Regions from separate parts of the Mesorhizobium maamorense genome, predicted to be linked through region 2. Evidence: predicted binding sites of a transcription regulator. Region 2 holds the regulator's gene; the other holds the start of a gene.
The links. The regulator PhoB, encoded in region 2, activates phosphate uptake and scavenging genes when phosphate is short. The targets are predictions, from matches to a motif close to TGTCATNNANCTGTCAT.
Positions count from the first base shown of each region.

Region 1 (7,888 bases), 3.1 Mb from region 2:
CAACGAGGTGATCTCCAACCGGGCGATCGAGATGCTGGGCGGCGTCATGGGCTCCAAGAAGCCGGTGCACCCGAACGACCACGTCAATATGAGCCAGTCGTCGAACGACACCTACCCGACCGCCATGCACATCGCCTGCGCCGAGCGCATCGTGCATGACCTGTTGCCGGCGCTGAAGCACCTGCACAAGGCGCTCGCCGCCAAGAGCAGAGAGTTCAACCATATCATCAAGATCGGCCGCACCCACACGCAGGACGCCACCCCGCTTACGCTGGGCCAGGAATTCTCGGGCTACGCCGCGCAGGTCGCTTCGTCGATCAAGCGCATCGAGCTGACGTTGCCCGGCCTGCAGGAACTGGCGCAGGGCGGCACCGCCGTCGGCACCGGCCTCAACGCGCCCGTCGGCTTCGCCGAGCGGGTGGCCGACCGCATCGCCGCCATCACCGGCATCGCCTTCGTCACAGCGCCGAACAAGTTCGAGGCGCTCGCCGCCCATGATTCCATGGTATTCTCGCACGGTGCCATCAACGCCGCTGCCGCCGCGCTGTTCAAGGTCGCCAACGACATCCGCTTCCTCGGTTCCGGCCCGCGTTCGGGCCTTGGCGAATTGTCGCTGCCGGAAAACGAGCCTGGTTCCTCGATCATGCCGGGCAAGGTCAATCCGACGCAGTGCGAAGCGATGACCCAGGTCTGCGTGCAGGTGTTCGGCAACAATGCGGCGCTCACCTTTGCCGGCAGCCAAGGCCATTTCGAGCTCAACGTCTACAACCCGCTGATGGCCTACAACTTCCTGCAATCGGTGCAGTTGCTCGCCGACGCTTCGGTCTCCTTCACCGACAATTGCGTCGTCGGCATCGAGGCGCGCGAAGACAACATCAAGGCGGCCCTCGACCGCTCGCTGATGCTGGTGACGGCGCTTGCGCCCACCATCGGCTACGACAGCGCTGCCAAAATCGCCAAGACCGCGCACAAGAACGGCACCACGCTGCGCGAGGAAGCGCTGGCCACCGGGCTGGTCAGCGAAGCCGACTACGACCGGATCGTGCGGCCGGAAGATATGACCCATCCGGGGTGAAGGCACTTTTTCGGCGGGAGAATATCCTCCCGCCACCGCATCGACCGGCACGAATTTCCGTTTTTCACCGCTTCACGGAAACGTATGTCCTGTGAACAATGTGTCGCCAGGCAGGCGGCTTTGGTGAACAGTCGGCATAGTCTATCTGACGGGCGATCAACCCCATTCGGAGAGCCACCATGTCCACCAACACTTCCTTCGCCGGCGCCGGCACCGCGTCCAACAGTTCTGTCACGATCCTGCTCGGCCGCATCCTGCTCGCGGTCATTTTCCTGCTTTCCGGTTTCGGCAAGCTCAGCGCCCTTTCCGGCACCGCGGCCTATTTCGGCGGCCTCGGCCTGCCCTTGCCGACCGTGACGGCCATCGTCGTCGGCCTCATCGAACTGCTTGGCGGCCTGGCCATTCTCGTCGGCTTCCAGACCCGGATTGCCGCCTGGGTGCTGGCGATCTTCACCGTCGCCACGGCCCTGGTCGCCCACACCGGCTGGGCCGACCAGATGCAGATGATCAACTTCATGAAGAACCTGGCGATCACCGGCGGCTTCCTCGTGCTGGCTTCCTCAGGCGCCGGCGCCTATTCGGTCGACGCCAAGCGCGGCTGAACTTCCTCCCCGTCTTGACAGCAGTGGCGCGGAATTTTCCGCGCCACTGTTTCGTTGTCGGTGCAGAAGCCTCAATTCAGCGCCCGGATTTGCCGGGCATTGGTGGTAGGATCGATCGGTCCGGGTGGGTAAAGGCCCAAACCGGCCAACCGACAACGGAGGTGATCATGCCTCGCAACGCACTGCTTCTGGCTTCGCGGCTGCTGCTTGCCGCGCTATTCGTACCGTCAGGCTTCCATGCGCTCGCCGACATTGCCGGCACGTCGGGCTATTTCGCCGGCCTTGGCCTGCCGCTTCCGGGGCTCGCCGCGTGGGGCACGGGCCTGTTCGAGCTGATCGCCGGACTGCTGATACTCATCGGCTTCCAGACCCGGATCGTGGCTCTGCTTTTGGCCGCCTTCTGCATCGTTGCCGGCTTCATCGGCCATTACGGCCAGGGCGCCGATGATGCGACGCTTGCCTTCCTGCACCAGCAGATGCTGATGAAGGACATCGCGATATCGGGCGGCTTTCTGGCGCTCGCCATGGCCGGCCCCGGCGCCTGGTCGGTCGACGGGCGGGCTGCGGTTTGATATCGCCTAAATCCAAGGGCAGGCCCGGAACCAACCAGACATATGCCCCGGGTTGAACTTTTGATGCCCGGGCCAAGTCAACACCCGCGTCAAGTCGACCCCCACTCCGTCGAACTGCGCTCGACACCTCTCCCCCGATCGACGGGGTAGAGGAAGGGCGCGAGTTCGCCAATCTTGGCGCCCTTCCTCTCCCTCCGGAGGGGAGAGGTGGCTTGGCGAAGCCAAGACGGAGTGGGGGAAGCCGGTCTTCAAACGCGAAGCCGCTGACAAGTGGCGCGATTGAGTTGGTCTATATCGGCGTGGATCAGATAACTCACGCTCTGGTAGGCCGTACCTATTTCACCGAAACGCTCGGTCCGCCCTCGACCGCCAGCACCAGGCGGCGGCCGGTAATTCGCGCCAGTTGCGCCAAGCGCCCGGCGGGACGCTCGCCATAGAGATCTGCCAGAGATGCCGGCAAGACCAGCGCCAGCACGCCATTGCCGCGCTGCTCCCATTTCAGCCTTGGCATGACGTCGGGCATCGAGGCGGTCAGCAGGTAGACGACGCGCATCGATGCCGCCAGCACCCGCGCCCGCTCCAGATAGCGCGGTGTCGCCAGCGCCTTGATCTCGGGCGCGATGGCTTCGTTGAAGATGCCGTCGTGCCGATAGGCATTGGCCATCGCCAGATAGGCGCGGCCAGGGTGGTCCACGCCGAAAAAGGAGGCGTGGGCGATGATGTTGAGCGATTGCTTGCCGCGATATTCGGGATGCGCGCGCCAACCGATGTCGGCCAGCAATGCCGCCGCGTGGCGGTAGCGCGCCTCGTCCTCGGTCTCGTCGATGCCGAAAGCGGCAAAGGTCTTGGCCGTCCAGTCGACGAGTTCATGCGCATGGGTGACCGAGCGCGAGCGCAGCCGGGCGAGTTCCTCCGATGCCGAGATCAGAGGATCGGCCTTCTGCTCGGCCTGGTCGAGCAGGGAATAGAGGAAGCCTTCGCGCACGCCGAGCGCCGAGACGATGATGTTCGACGGCTGCATCGCCGCCATGATCTCCTGCAGCACGATGGCACCGTAAGGCAGGAGCGAGCGGCGGTTCTTCGAAACACCCTCGATGCCTTTGATCTTCTCGATCTCGCCTTTCGCCACTTGCCGCAGGAAATTGGCGGCACTTTCGACGCCGATCTCGTAGTGGTGCATGACGCCAAGCGGATAGTTGGTCATCTCCATGTGCAGCCGGGCGAGATTTCGCCAGGTGCCGCCAACGGCATAGAAAGGCCTGCCTTGCCCGCTTTTCAGAAGCTTCGCCCGCCCCAGCTCGTCGCGCACGATTTTCGCCGCCTGCGTGAGGGAATTCTTGGCCATGTCCTGCAGGCGCAGGCCGCCCAGCGGTAACGTTATGCCGTCGCCGATCGCTTCGCCATTGACGTCGACCAGTTCAAGGCTGCCGCCACCGAGGTCACCCGCAATACCGTTGGCCGGATGAAAGCCGCAGATGACGCCGAGCGCGGAATAGTAGGCTTCCTCGCGGCCGCTGATCACGCGGATCTCGGTCTTGAGCACGTCTTCGGCGCGGTGGATGAAATCGGGGCCGTTGACGGCCTCGCGCGCGGCGGCGGTCGCCAGCACGTACATGTGCTCGGCACCGGCCTGGTCGGAGAGCGCGCGGAAGCGGCGGAACTCCTCCATCGACCGTGTCACGCCCTCGGGGTCGAGCTTCCCCGTCGACACGATGCCGCGGCCGAGGCCCGCCAGCATCTTTTCGTTGAACAGCATGGTCGGCGAGCGCGCCAGCCCCTCATAGACGACAAGGCGGATCGAATTCGAGCCGATGTCGATGATGGACAGCGGTCGGCGATCCTGCAGCCGGCCCTGGGAATCGGACAGCATCAGGCGGCGGCGTTCTTCTTGCGGCGCTTGAATTGCGCGATCCGCTTCGGCGCATGCGATTTCAGCGCATCACCCCGTCCCGACAGGCTCGGATTGGTCATGAAATATTCCTGCGCGTTGAACGGCTCCTCGCCCTCCTCGAGCACGACGCGCCGGGAGGTTCCATCAGCCAATACGTCGAAACTTTGCTGATTGTCCATGATGTTGCCGAGCATGATCTGGCCCAGCACCTGTTCATGCACAGTTGGGTTGGTGATCGGCACCATGGTCTCGACGCGGCGGTCGAGGTTGCGCGGCATGAGGTCGGCCGAGGAGATGTAGACGACGGCCTCGTCCGACGGCAGGCCGTGGCCATTGCCGAAGCAATAGATGCGGCTGTGCTCGAGGAAACGGCCGACAATCGACTTGACCCTGATGTTTTCCGACAGGCCCGGCACCTGCGGCCGCAGGCAGCATATGCCGCGCACGACCAGGTCGATCTCGACGCCCGCTCGGCTGGCGTCGTAGAGCGCGTCGATGATGATCGGATCGACCAGCGCGTTCATCTTCATCCAGATGCGTGCCGGCCGTCCCTCGAGTGCGTGGGCGACCTCATCGGAGATGTGCTGCAGGATACGGTTCCTCAGCGTGAAGGGCGAGATCGCCAGCCGCATTTCGGCGGTCGGCTCGGCATAGCCGGTGATGAAGTTGAAAAGCTGGGCGACATCGCGTGCGATCGTTGCATCGGTGGTGAAGAAGGACAGGTCGGTGTAGATGCGCGCGGTCACCGGATGGTAATTGCCGGTGCCCAGATGCACATAATTGCGCAGCTTGCTGTCCTCGCGCCGCACCACCAGCGACATCTTGGCGTGGGTCTTGAGCTCGAGGAAGCCGAACACGACCTGGACGCCGGCGCGCTCGAGGTCGCGCGCCCAGCGGATGTTGGCCTCCTCGTCGAAGCGCGCCTTGAGTTCGACCAGTGCCGTCACCGACTTGCCGGCCTCGGCGGCGTCGACCAGCGCACGCACGATCGGGCTGTCGTTGGAGGTTCGGTAAAGCGTCTGCTTGATCGCCACCACTTCCGGGTCGGCCATCGCCTGGCGAAGGAACTGAACCACCACGTCGAAGGATTCGTAGGGGTGGTGGACGATGATGTCCTTCTCGCGGATAGCGGCGAAGCAATCGCCGCCATGCTCGCGGATGCGCTCGGGGAAACGCGGATTGTAGGGCGTGAATTTGAGGTCGTCGCGGGCAACGGCGACGATCTCCGAAATCTGGCTGAGCGCCAGCGGGCCGGTCAGGACGCTGATGCGGCTCGACGAAACGCCGAGTTCGCCGGCGACGAATTCGCGTAGTTCGGCCGGCATGAGCATGTCGAACTCGATGCGAATGACGGAGCCGCGGCGGCGGCGCTTTAGCGCGGTCTCGAACAGGCGCACGAGATCTTCCGATTCCTCCTCGACCTCGATGTCGCTGTCGCGAATGATGCGGAACGTGCCGGAGCCCTTGACCTCGTAACCCGGGAACAACTTGCCGATGTAAAGGCCGACCGCCTCTTCCAGCGGGATGAAGCGGACATGGTGCTTGCGGTCCGGCAAACGGATGAAACGCTTCAGCGCCACCGGCAAGCGCAAGAGCGCGCTCATCTCCTCGCCGTTCTTGCGATGGCGAAGCTGCAGCGCCATCGAGAAGCCGAGATTGGGGATGAACGGGAACGGATGCGCCGGGTCGATCGACAATGGCGTGAGAACAGGAAACACCTGGTCCTGGAAGTGCTCCTCCAGCCAGGCCTTCTCGTCCTTGGTCAGCGCGTCGCGGGTGATACTCTCGATGCCTTCCTTGTTGAGCAGCACGGTCAGCGCCGAGAGGCTTTTCTGCTGGTCTTCCTGCAACCGTTCGACCTCGCGAAGCAGTTGTTCGAGCTGCTGCTCGGGGGTACGCCCATCCGGGCTTCTCAACACGATGCCTTCGCGAACCTGGCCGGCGAGACCGGCGACGCGCACCATGAAGAACTCATCGAGATTGGCCGCGGAGATCGACAGGAAACGTACCCTCTCCAGCAGCGGATGGTTTGTGTTCTGCGATTCCTCGAGGACGCGGCGGTTGAACTGCAACCAGGAGAACTCGCGATTGACGAAACGATCCGGATTGCCTTCCGGGCTTGCCGCTTCCGCATTGATGAACTCGCTCTGGACCGGCTTCAGTTCGTTCATGGTTCCTGCTCTTCCCACGTCTGGTTGCTTCGCCGCTTTCGGGCGGCGCCCAGGCTGTTGCGCCTGGCTGCGATGCTCCAGCCGGTTAACCGGCTTAAGTTATCCTCTGACAGGCTTTTGCGACAGTTTCATTTCATCGAACTTGCAAACAGGCCGGTTATGATCCAAACGCTGAGCAGACTGCGCTAAAGGAGACGACGATGGCAGGCGGTTCCATTCCCCATTTCCAGAACGATGCGGGCCATCCGGCGATCGACATCGGCGTCAAGGAATTCATGTGCACCGGCGCCAACCCGCCTTTCGACCATCCGCATGTGTTTCTCGATATGGGCGACGACAATGAGAAGGTCTGCCCCTACTGCTCGACGCTCTACCGCTATTCGCCGAAGCTGACGGCGATGGAAACGCTGCCGGCCGGCTGCCTCTACATCGACCAGGCCGCCTGACTTCCAGCGGCCCGGCCAATGGCAGACGCACAGTCCCGGCAAGTCATCATCGCCGGGGCGGGTATTGCCGGGCTGACCGCGGCGTTGGCTTTCGCTGAGCGCGGCTATCCCGTGCGGATCTTCGAACAGGCGCAGCGCCTGGAGGCGGCCGGTGCCGGCATCCAGCTTTCGCCCAACGCGACGCGCATCCTGCGTGAGTTCGGCGTACTCGACGCACTTCTTCCCAATGCCGTCAGGCCGGAAGCCGTGGTGCTGAAGAATGCGGCAACCTTGGGCGAACTGGCGCGCGTACCTCTTGGACGAACCGGCGAGGCGCGCTGGGGTGCGCCCTACCTCGTGGCGCATCGAGCGGACCTGCAAAACGCGCTGATGGCGCGCGTGGCTGCCATGCCCGATGTTCATCTCACCACCGGCGCGCGCCTTGGCAGCGTCACGATCAACAGTTCAGGCATCACCGCGGCAGCCGATGTGGGTGGCAGGCCCATCGCGGCGGAAGGTTTCCTTCTGGTCGGCGCCGATGGCGTCTGGTCGTCGGTGCGCGGACTTGCCGACCAAGGAAGGAAAACCAGGCTTGCGAAAAGCCACTTCTCCGGCGAACTGGCCTGGCGGGCAACCGTCAGCGCAGACAGTCCTGCCGGGCAAACTTTTGCAGAGATCGGTGCGCCGGACTGCGTCACCACCTTCCTGCATCCCGGCTTTCACATGGTCGCCTATCCCGTCAGCAAGGGCAGCGCCATCAACCTCGTCGCTTTCACCAGGGGCGAGCGTATCGCCGAAGGCTGGTCCGGCCATGCCGATCCCGCAATCCTGGCCGGCGCCATGCGCCGCACCGCGCCGGCGCTGGCAAGGCTTGCGGAGTTGGCCGGCCCATGGGCGGCCTGGCCGATCCATACGGTCGATCAGAAGCAGCCATGGGTAAGGTCGGGCCGCATCGCGCTGGTCGGCGACGCGGCGCATGCCATGACTCCGTTCGCGGCACAGGGCGCCGCAATGGCCATCGAGGATGCCGCCACGCTTGCCGATGTCATGGCCGCCTCCCCTGCCGACCTGGCCGGAAGTCTTCAAATCTGGGAAGGCCTGCGCCGGCCGCGCGTCGTGAGTGGCACGTCGCGGCGCCCTCAACCGCCTTGC
Region 1 covers NZ_CP173356.1:1,532,895-1,540,782, reverse strand. Annotated here, with positions in the region: gene fumC (class II fumarate hydratase) at 1-1,075, shown strand, start outside; gene ACIU1A_RS07815 (DoxX family protein) at 1,255-1,677, shown strand; gene ACIU1A_RS07810 (DoxX family protein) at 1,845-2,249, shown strand; gene ppx (exopolyphosphatase) at 2,584-4,119, opposite strand; gene ACIU1A_RS07800 (RNA degradosome polyphosphate kinase) at 4,119-6,311, opposite strand; gene ACIU1A_RS07795 (zinc-finger domain-containing protein) at 6,512-6,757, shown strand; partial or broken gene ACIU1A_RS07790 (FAD-dependent monooxygenase) at 6,776-7,888, shown strand, end outside.
Region 1: a site for PhoB is predicted at 6,431-6,447, ahead of ACIU1A_RS07800 (RNA degradosome polyphosphate kinase). Genes of this name have one in related genera too.

Region 2 (7,888 bases):
GCACCCTCGATCATCGTCGGCCTGTTCGTCTACGAGCTGCTGGTGCGGCCGATGGGACATTTCTCGGCAATCGCCGGTGCCGTCGCGCTGGCCATCCTGGTCATCCCGGTCGTCGTTCGCACCACGGAGGACATGCTCAACCTGGTGCCGAACGCCCTGCGCGAGGCCGGCGCCGCGATCGGCGCGCCGCGCTGGGTGGTCATCCACTCGGTCGCCTACCGTGCGGCGCTGTCGGGCATCGTCACCGGCATATTGCTGGCCATCGCCCGCATTTCCGGCGAGACGGCGCCGCTGCTCTTCACGGCACTCAACAACCAGTTCTGGTCGAGCAATCTCAACGCCCCAATGGCCAGCCTGCCCGTCACCATCTTCCAGTTCGCTCTCAGCCCCTACGAGGAATGGCAGCAGCTGGCGTGGACCGGCGCACTCATAATCACCCTTACGGTTCTCGGGCTGAGCATCTTCGCCCGCAGCCTTACCGGACGCAGAGAGGACAGATGAAACCGATGTTGTCCACCGAGTTGAATACGCCCGAAGTCGCGGTCGAGAAAGCCAAGATCGAGGTCAAGGGCCTCAATTTCTACTATGGCCAGTCGAAGGCGCTGAAGGATATCAGCCTGTCGCTGCCCGAGCGCAGCGTCACCGCCTTCATCGGGCCTTCGGGCTGCGGGAAGTCGACGCTGCTGCGCGTCTTCAACCGCATCTACGAGCTTTACCCGAGGCAGAGCGCCGAGGGCCAGGTGCTGCTCGACGGCCAGAATATCCTCGACCGTTCGCAGGATCTCAACCTGCTCAGGACCAAGATCGGCATGGTGTTCCAGAAGCCGACGCCGTTCCCGATGTCGATCTACGAGAACATCGCCTTCGGCGTCAGGCTCTATGAGAAGCTCAGCAAGGCGGAGATGGACGGCCGTGTCGAGCAGGCGCTGAAGCGCGCGGCACTGTGGAGCGAGGTCAAGGACAAGCTCAACGCCAGCGGCCTCAGCCTTTCGGGCGGCCAGCAGCAGCGCCTCTGCATCGCCCGCACGGTGGCGGTGAAGCCGGAGGTCATCCTGCTCGACGAGCCTGCCTCGGCGCTCGATCCGCTGTCGACCGCCAAGATCGAGGAGCTGATCGACGAGTTGCAGGCCGATTATACGATCGTCATCGTCACCCACAACATGCAGCAGGCGGCGCGCGTGTCGAAGCAGACCGCCTTCATGTATCTGGGCGAGCTGGTCGAGTTCGACCGCACCGAGAAGATCTTCACGTCGCCCCGCGAGAAGCGCACGCAGGACTATATCACCGGCCGCTTCGGCTGATCCCAGGCATACGAGGACCAAGATCATGGCCGAACACACAGTCGCAGCCTTTGACGAAGATCTCGGACAGATCAGCAGGCTGATCCGCGACATGGGCGATCTCGCCTCATCGATGGTCGGCGGCGCGACCAAGGCGCTCCTGAATTCCGACAACGCGCTCGCCCAGCGCGTCGTCTCCGACGACGCGATCATGGATGCGCGCCAGCGCGAACTCGACGACCGCGCCATCACCCTGATCGCCAAGCGGCAGCCCATGGCGGACGATCTGCGCCATGTCGTCGGCTCGATCCGCATGGGCGGCGATCTCGAACGCATCGGCGATCTCGCCAAGAACATCGCCAAGCGCGTCGGCACCGTCGGCCTTGCCGCCACGCCGCGCGACCTGTCGCACTCCATCGACGCCATGGCGCAGCTTGTGCTGATCCAGGTGCAAGGCGTGATCGAGGAGTATGCGGCGCGCGATGCCGCGGCACTTGCGAAGCTGCGCGCCGACGATGAACGCATCGACGTCAAATACACGTCGGTCTTCCGCGAGCTGCTGACCTACATGATGGAGGATCCGCGCAACATCACCGCCTGCACGCATCTTTTGTTCTGCGCCAAGAATCTCGAGCGCATCGGCGATCACGTGACCAACATTGCCGAAAATGCCTATTATGTGCTGACCGGCACGCAATTGCCCGCCAATCGCCCGAAGCAGGACGAGACGGCGATGTCGGCGCCAGCGGCTTGACGGCAGGGGTGACCAGTCGATGATCGCGCCACGCATCATGGTGGTGGAGGACGAGGAGCCGCTGGGTGTGCTGCTCCGTTACAATCTGGAATCGGAGGGTTATCAGGTAGAGGTGGTGACGCGCGGCGACGAAGCCGAGATCCGCTTGCAGGAGAATGTCCCTGACCTTCTTGTGCTCGACTGGATGGTGCCGGCGGTGTCCGGCATCGAGCTCTGCCGCCGTCTCCGGATGCGGCCCGAGACCGAGCGGCTGCCGATCATCATGCTGACGGCGCGCGGCGAGGAAAGCGACCGGGTGCGCGGTCTCTCCACCGGCGCCGACGACTATCTGGTCAAGCCGTTCTCAACGCCGGAATTCATGGCACGCGTCAAGGCGCTGCTGCGCCGCGCCAAGCCCGAAGTTCTGTCCAGCGTGCTCAAGGTTGGCGACATCGTGCTCGACCGTGAATCGCACCGGGTCTACCGCAAGAAAAGCGAGATCCGGCTCGGGCCGACCGAGTTCCGCCTGCTCGAATTCATGATGCGACATCCGGGCCGCGTGTTCTCGCGCAGTCAGCTGCTCGACAATGTCTGGGGCGAAACGATCTATATCGACGAGCGCACCGTGGACGTGCATGTCGGCCGGCTGCGCAAGGCGGTCAACAACGGCCGCATGCCTGACGTGATCCGCACCATTCGGGGCGCGGGGTACGCGATCCGCGAAGACTAGGGATATGTCACGCAACGTTCTCGCCTATGCCTGATTTCGCCTGTGCCCCCGGCGCGAAAATTTCCTGGTCGACGAAGGTTAGCGCGCGCATGGCGCAGCCCTCGCGGATCAGCGGCAGTTCGTTCGGCTCGGTGTCGAAGGAAATCGATTTCGAGTGCTGGCCGCCGGCGGTCTGGGCAATGGCCTCGCGCAGAGCCGGCTCGATCAGGTCGAAGGCGGCGGCGCTGACGCCGACCATGGCGACCGGCGCCGGATCGATCAGCGCAAACAGGCTGCCAAGGCCGTAACCCAGCGCCTCGCCGGCCTTGCGGTAGGCTTCGCGCTCCGGCCCGTCCTTTTCGCGCGCCGAGGCCGCCAGGGTGCGCATGTCGGCGTCGCTGACGTCGACGGGCTCGGTGTCCTCGCCAAGCTGCCTCGCGTTGCGCCAGATGGCATAGTTGCCGGCATAGGCCTCGACGCAGCCGCGCCGCCCGCAGCGGCAGAGCGCCCCGCCGGGGCGATGGATCATGTGGCCGAACTCGCCCCCGGATGAATGGGTGCCGGTGAACAGTTCACCCTTCAGCACCAGGCCCATGCCGATGCCGTGCGACAAAAGTATGGCGATGAAGTCGTCGCGGTAGCGCTGGGGATTGCGCCAGCGCAGCGCCACCGCCATCATGTTGCAATCGTTCTCCATGGTGGCGGGAATGCCGAACTCGGCCTCCAGTATGTCGGCGAAGGCGATGTCGGTCTGCGGCGTGATCGGCGACCACAGCATGGTGCGCGCATCCGTGTCGGTGATGCCCTGGATCGCCAGCGCGATACGGGCGATGCTGCCGACGTCGAGGTCGGGATCCTCGAACCGCCGCCTGACGATGGCCACGCATTCGCCGATCAGCGCCTCGCGCGACAGGGTCAGCGTGTCCAGCCGGCGCTGCTCCTCAGATATCACCTGGCCGGCATAGTCGATGACTGCGACGGAGAGGAAATTCAGCGACAGCACAACGGTCATCACCGCCGCGGCTTCAGGGTTGAGGCTGAGGCCGACCTGCGGCCGGCCGCGTTTCAGCGCACCGGCCTCGCTCGGCTTGCTCTGCGCCAGGATACCTTCGCCAATCAGGTCGGAGGAGATCGCCGATATGGTGGAATGGCTGAGCCCGGTGGTCGCGGCAATCTCGGTGCGCGAGGGCTGCCCGGCACGGCGCACGGCCGCGATCACCATCGCCCGGTTGCGTCGGCGCAAATCATCGTGGCGGATTCCGACCGACATGTTTCTCGCATCCTCCCCGTCGCCGCGTTCTCTCCCCAGGATCCCGACGACCGTCAAATACTGGCAGAACCGGCCTTGGCTGTCATTATTTATTCCGGAGCTCGAAAAAAATTCACGAGGACATCAAAATACCTCAGAATCGACGTTGACAGCGTTCCGACGATGGACCAGTGTTTTTTTCGAGGCTCGAAAAAATAGAGCCTTTGTGCCGGCCTACGGGCCTGTTTGGTCGCGCCATACGCGGCGCAGGGAGGATTAAGATGAAGAGATTCACAGCCGCCATCCTGGCGGGTGTCGCCATGTCGCTGACGCTCGCGTCGGTCGCGCAGGCGAAGGACAAGGTCATCGGCGTTTCCTGGTCGAACTTCCAGGAAGAGCGCTGGAAGACCGACGAGGCCGCCATGAAGAAGGCGATCGAAGCCGCCGGCGACAAGTATATTTCCGCCGACGCCCAGTCCAATCCCGGCAAGCAGCTCACCGACGTCGAGAGCCTGATCTCCCAGGGCGCCAATTCGCTGATCATCCTGGCGCAGGACGCCTCCGCCATCGGCCCGGCGGTGCAGAAGGCGCTCGACGAAGGCATTCCGGTCGTCGGCTATGACCGCCTGATCGAGAACAAGGATGTCTTCTATCTGACCTTCGACAACAAGGAAGTCGGCCGCATGCAGGCCCGCGAAGTGTTCAAGGTGAAGCCGGAAGGCAACTACGTCTTCATCAAGGGCTCGGGTGCCGATCCGAATGCCGATTTCCTGTTCTCGGGCTCCATGGAAGTGCTCAAGGACGCCATCGACAGCGGCAAGATCAAGAATGTCGGCGAAGCCTATACGGATGGCTGGCTGCCGGCCAACGCGCAGAAGAACATGGAGCAGTTCCTGACCGCCAACGACAACAAGGTCGACGCGGTGGTCGCGGCCAATGACGGCACTGCCGGCGGCGTCGTCGCGGCGCTGACGGCTCAAGGCCTGGCCGGTACCGTTCCGGTCTCGGGCCAGGACGGCGACCACGCGGCGCTGAACCGCATCGCGCTCGGCACGCAGACCGTGTCGGTGTGGAAGGACGCGCGTGAACTCGGCAAGAATGCCGCCGAGATCGCCTCGCAGCTGGCCGACGGCAAGAAGATGACCGATATCGCCGGCGTCAAGGACTTCACAACGCCCGGTGGGAACACCGTCAAATCGCTGTTCCTGACCCCGGTTGCGATCACCAAGGACAATCTCAACGTCGTCATCGACGCCGGCTGGATCAAGAAAGACGAGGTCTGTGCCGGCGTCGCGGCGGGCAGCGTAGCGGCCTGCAACTGATCTTCCATTTTATGCGATGAACGCCGCGGCTGCCAAGCCGCGGCGTTTTTTCAAGAAGATTTGTTTTTCCGCCCCGGGCGGGTAACTTCTAGGCTGGCTTCCGGCATCCCGCATCGGACGGGCAGGCCGGTGGGAGAAAATCATGACCGATACGACGTCCAACCCGCAGGCCGACACCGCGCGTGCGTCGGAACTCGGCGCCGTCGCCCGGTTCCTTAAGGCGACCGAGATCGACACGCGCATGCTCGGCATGATCGGCGCGCTGCTGCTGATCTGGATCGGGTTGCATGTCTTGTCCAGCCTGCGTCTCGGCGTCAATCCGCTCGATTTCGACAGCCGTACCTTTCTCACGCCGCGCAATCTGTGGAACCTGTCGGTGCAGACCTCGGCCGTCGCCATCATGGCCTGCGGCATGGTGCTGGTCATCGTCATGCGCAATATCGATCTGTCCGTCGGTTCCGCCGAAGGGTTGATCGGCATGGTCATGGGCTTCGCCCAGGTGCATTTCCTAGTGCGCTTCGTCGGGCTTGAGCTTGGCAACCCATGGATCTGGGTGCTGGCGCTGGTCATCGGCCTGGTGCTCGGTCTGTTGATCGGCGCCTTCCAGGGCTTTGTCATCGCCTATCTCGAAGTGCCGGCCTTTATCGTGACGCTGGGCGGGCTTCTGGTCTGGCGCGGTGCGGCATGGTGGGTTACCAGCGGCCAGACGGTGGCGCCGCTCAACGCGACGTTCCAGCTGATGGGCGGCGGCCCGGCCGGATCGATCGGCGCGACCTGGAGCTGGGTGGTCGGTATCGCCGCCTGCCTTGCGGTGGTGCTTGCGCTGTTCAACGGGCGGGTACAGCGCAAGCGCTTCCGTTTCCCGCTGCGTCCGATCTGGGCCGAGACGCTGATCGGCGTGGTGACCTGCGCCGTCATCATGGGCGCGGTTTGGCTGGCCAATTCCTATCCGTGGCCAGTCGGCATCGTGAACAGATATGCAGCCGCCAACAACATAACCGTGCCCGAGGGCGGCCTGTTCATCGCCCACGGCATCGCCATACCGGTGCTGATGGCCATCGCCGTCGGGCTGGTCATGACCTTCATCACCAAACGCACCCGTTTCGGCCGCTATGTCTTTGCCATCGGCGGCAATCCGGAAGCAGCCAACCTCGCCGGCATCAATACGCGCTGGATCACGATGAAAGTGTTCATGATCATGGGCGTGCTGGCCACGATCGCCGCCGCGATCTCGTCAGCCCGGCAGAACTCGGCCACCAACGTGCTCGGAACGCTCGATGAATTGCTGGTGATCGCGGCGGCCGTCATCGGCGGCACATCGCTCGCCGGCGGTTCGGGAACAATCATCGGCGCCATGCTGGGCGCGCTTTTGATGCAGTCGCTGCAATCCGGCATGGTGCTGCTTGGCGTCGACTCGCCGCTGCAGAGCATCGTCGTCGGCGCCGTGCTGGTCATCGCGGTGTGGCTCGACACCGTGTATCGCAAACGCGTTTGAGGGAGGAGGACAATCATGGCTGACAGGATCGCTCCCGCCGGCAACCCGCTGGTCGACATGCGCAACATCTCAATCGCGTTCGGCGGCATTCGCGCCGTCGACGATGCCTCGATCGATCTTTTCCCCGGCGAGGTCGTGGCCCTGCTCGGCCATAACGGCGCCGGCAAGTCGACACTGATCAAGATCCTGTCGGGCGCCTACAAGCGTGACGCGGGCCAAATCTTCGTCAACGGCGAAGAGGCTTCGATCTCCAACCCGCGCGATGCCAAGAAATACGGCATCGAGACGATCTACCAGACCCTGGCGCTCGCCGACAATGTCGACGCCGCCGCCAACCTGTTCCTCGGCCGCGAGCTGAGGACCGCCTGGGGCACGCTCGATGATGTCGCCATGGAGGCCGAGGCGCGCAAGGTGATGGGCAGGCTCAATCCCCGCTTCCAGCGCTTCAAGGAGCCGGTGATCAAGCTGTCGGGCGGACAGCGGCAGTCGGTGGCGATCGCACGCGCGATCCTGTTCAACGCCCGCATCTTGATCATGGACGAGCCGACGGCAGCACTTGGACCGCAGGAAACGGCCCAGGTCGGGGAACTGGTCAGGCAGCTCCAGTCCGACGGCATCGGCATCTTCCTGATCAGCCATGACATTCACGACGTATTCGAACTGGCCGACCGGGTGTGCGTCATGAAAAACGGCCAGGTCGTCGGCACTGCCCGCACCACCGATGTGACCCAGGACGAGGTGCTGGGCATGATCATCCTGGGCAAATGTCCGCCTGGCGCCATTCCCGGACCAGGCGCGTTGAAGATCGCCGCCTGAAGCCTGCTGGCCTGAGCCCGTTACCGATCTGCCGATCAGGTGATATGCCAGCCGGCGGGATGGCTTGGCCTTGCCATTGTGTTGACCGGGCGACTTGCCCATAAAGGGCTCACATGCTGATAGGCCGCATTATCCGTTGAAGAAGCTTTTTCCAATCGTCGCTTTCGTTGCCGTTGCGCTGATCAGCATGACAATGGCGGGGTTCGCCTATTTCGCGACGCAAGAGGCGGCTCGCATCAAGTTCGACGCGACCGCGGACGATGCGCTCAACCGTATCGAGAGCC
Region 2 covers NZ_CP173356.1:5,037,874-5,045,761, reverse strand. Annotated here, with positions in the region: gene pstA (phosphate ABC transporter permease PstA) at 1-501, shown strand, start outside; gene pstB (phosphate ABC transporter ATP-binding protein PstB) at 498-1,301, shown strand; gene phoU (phosphate signaling complex protein PhoU) at 1,327-2,034, shown strand; gene phoB (phosphate regulon transcriptional regulator PhoB) at 2,054-2,743, shown strand; gene ACIU1A_RS25175 (ROK family protein) at 2,751-3,992, opposite strand; gene xylF (D-xylose ABC transporter substrate-binding protein) at 4,253-5,293, shown strand; gene ACIU1A_RS25165 (sugar ABC transporter permease) at 5,436-6,788, shown strand; gene ACIU1A_RS25160 (ATP-binding cassette domain-containing protein) at 6,804-7,604, shown strand; partial or broken gene ACIU1A_RS25155 (CHASE domain-containing protein) at 7,741-7,888, shown strand, end outside.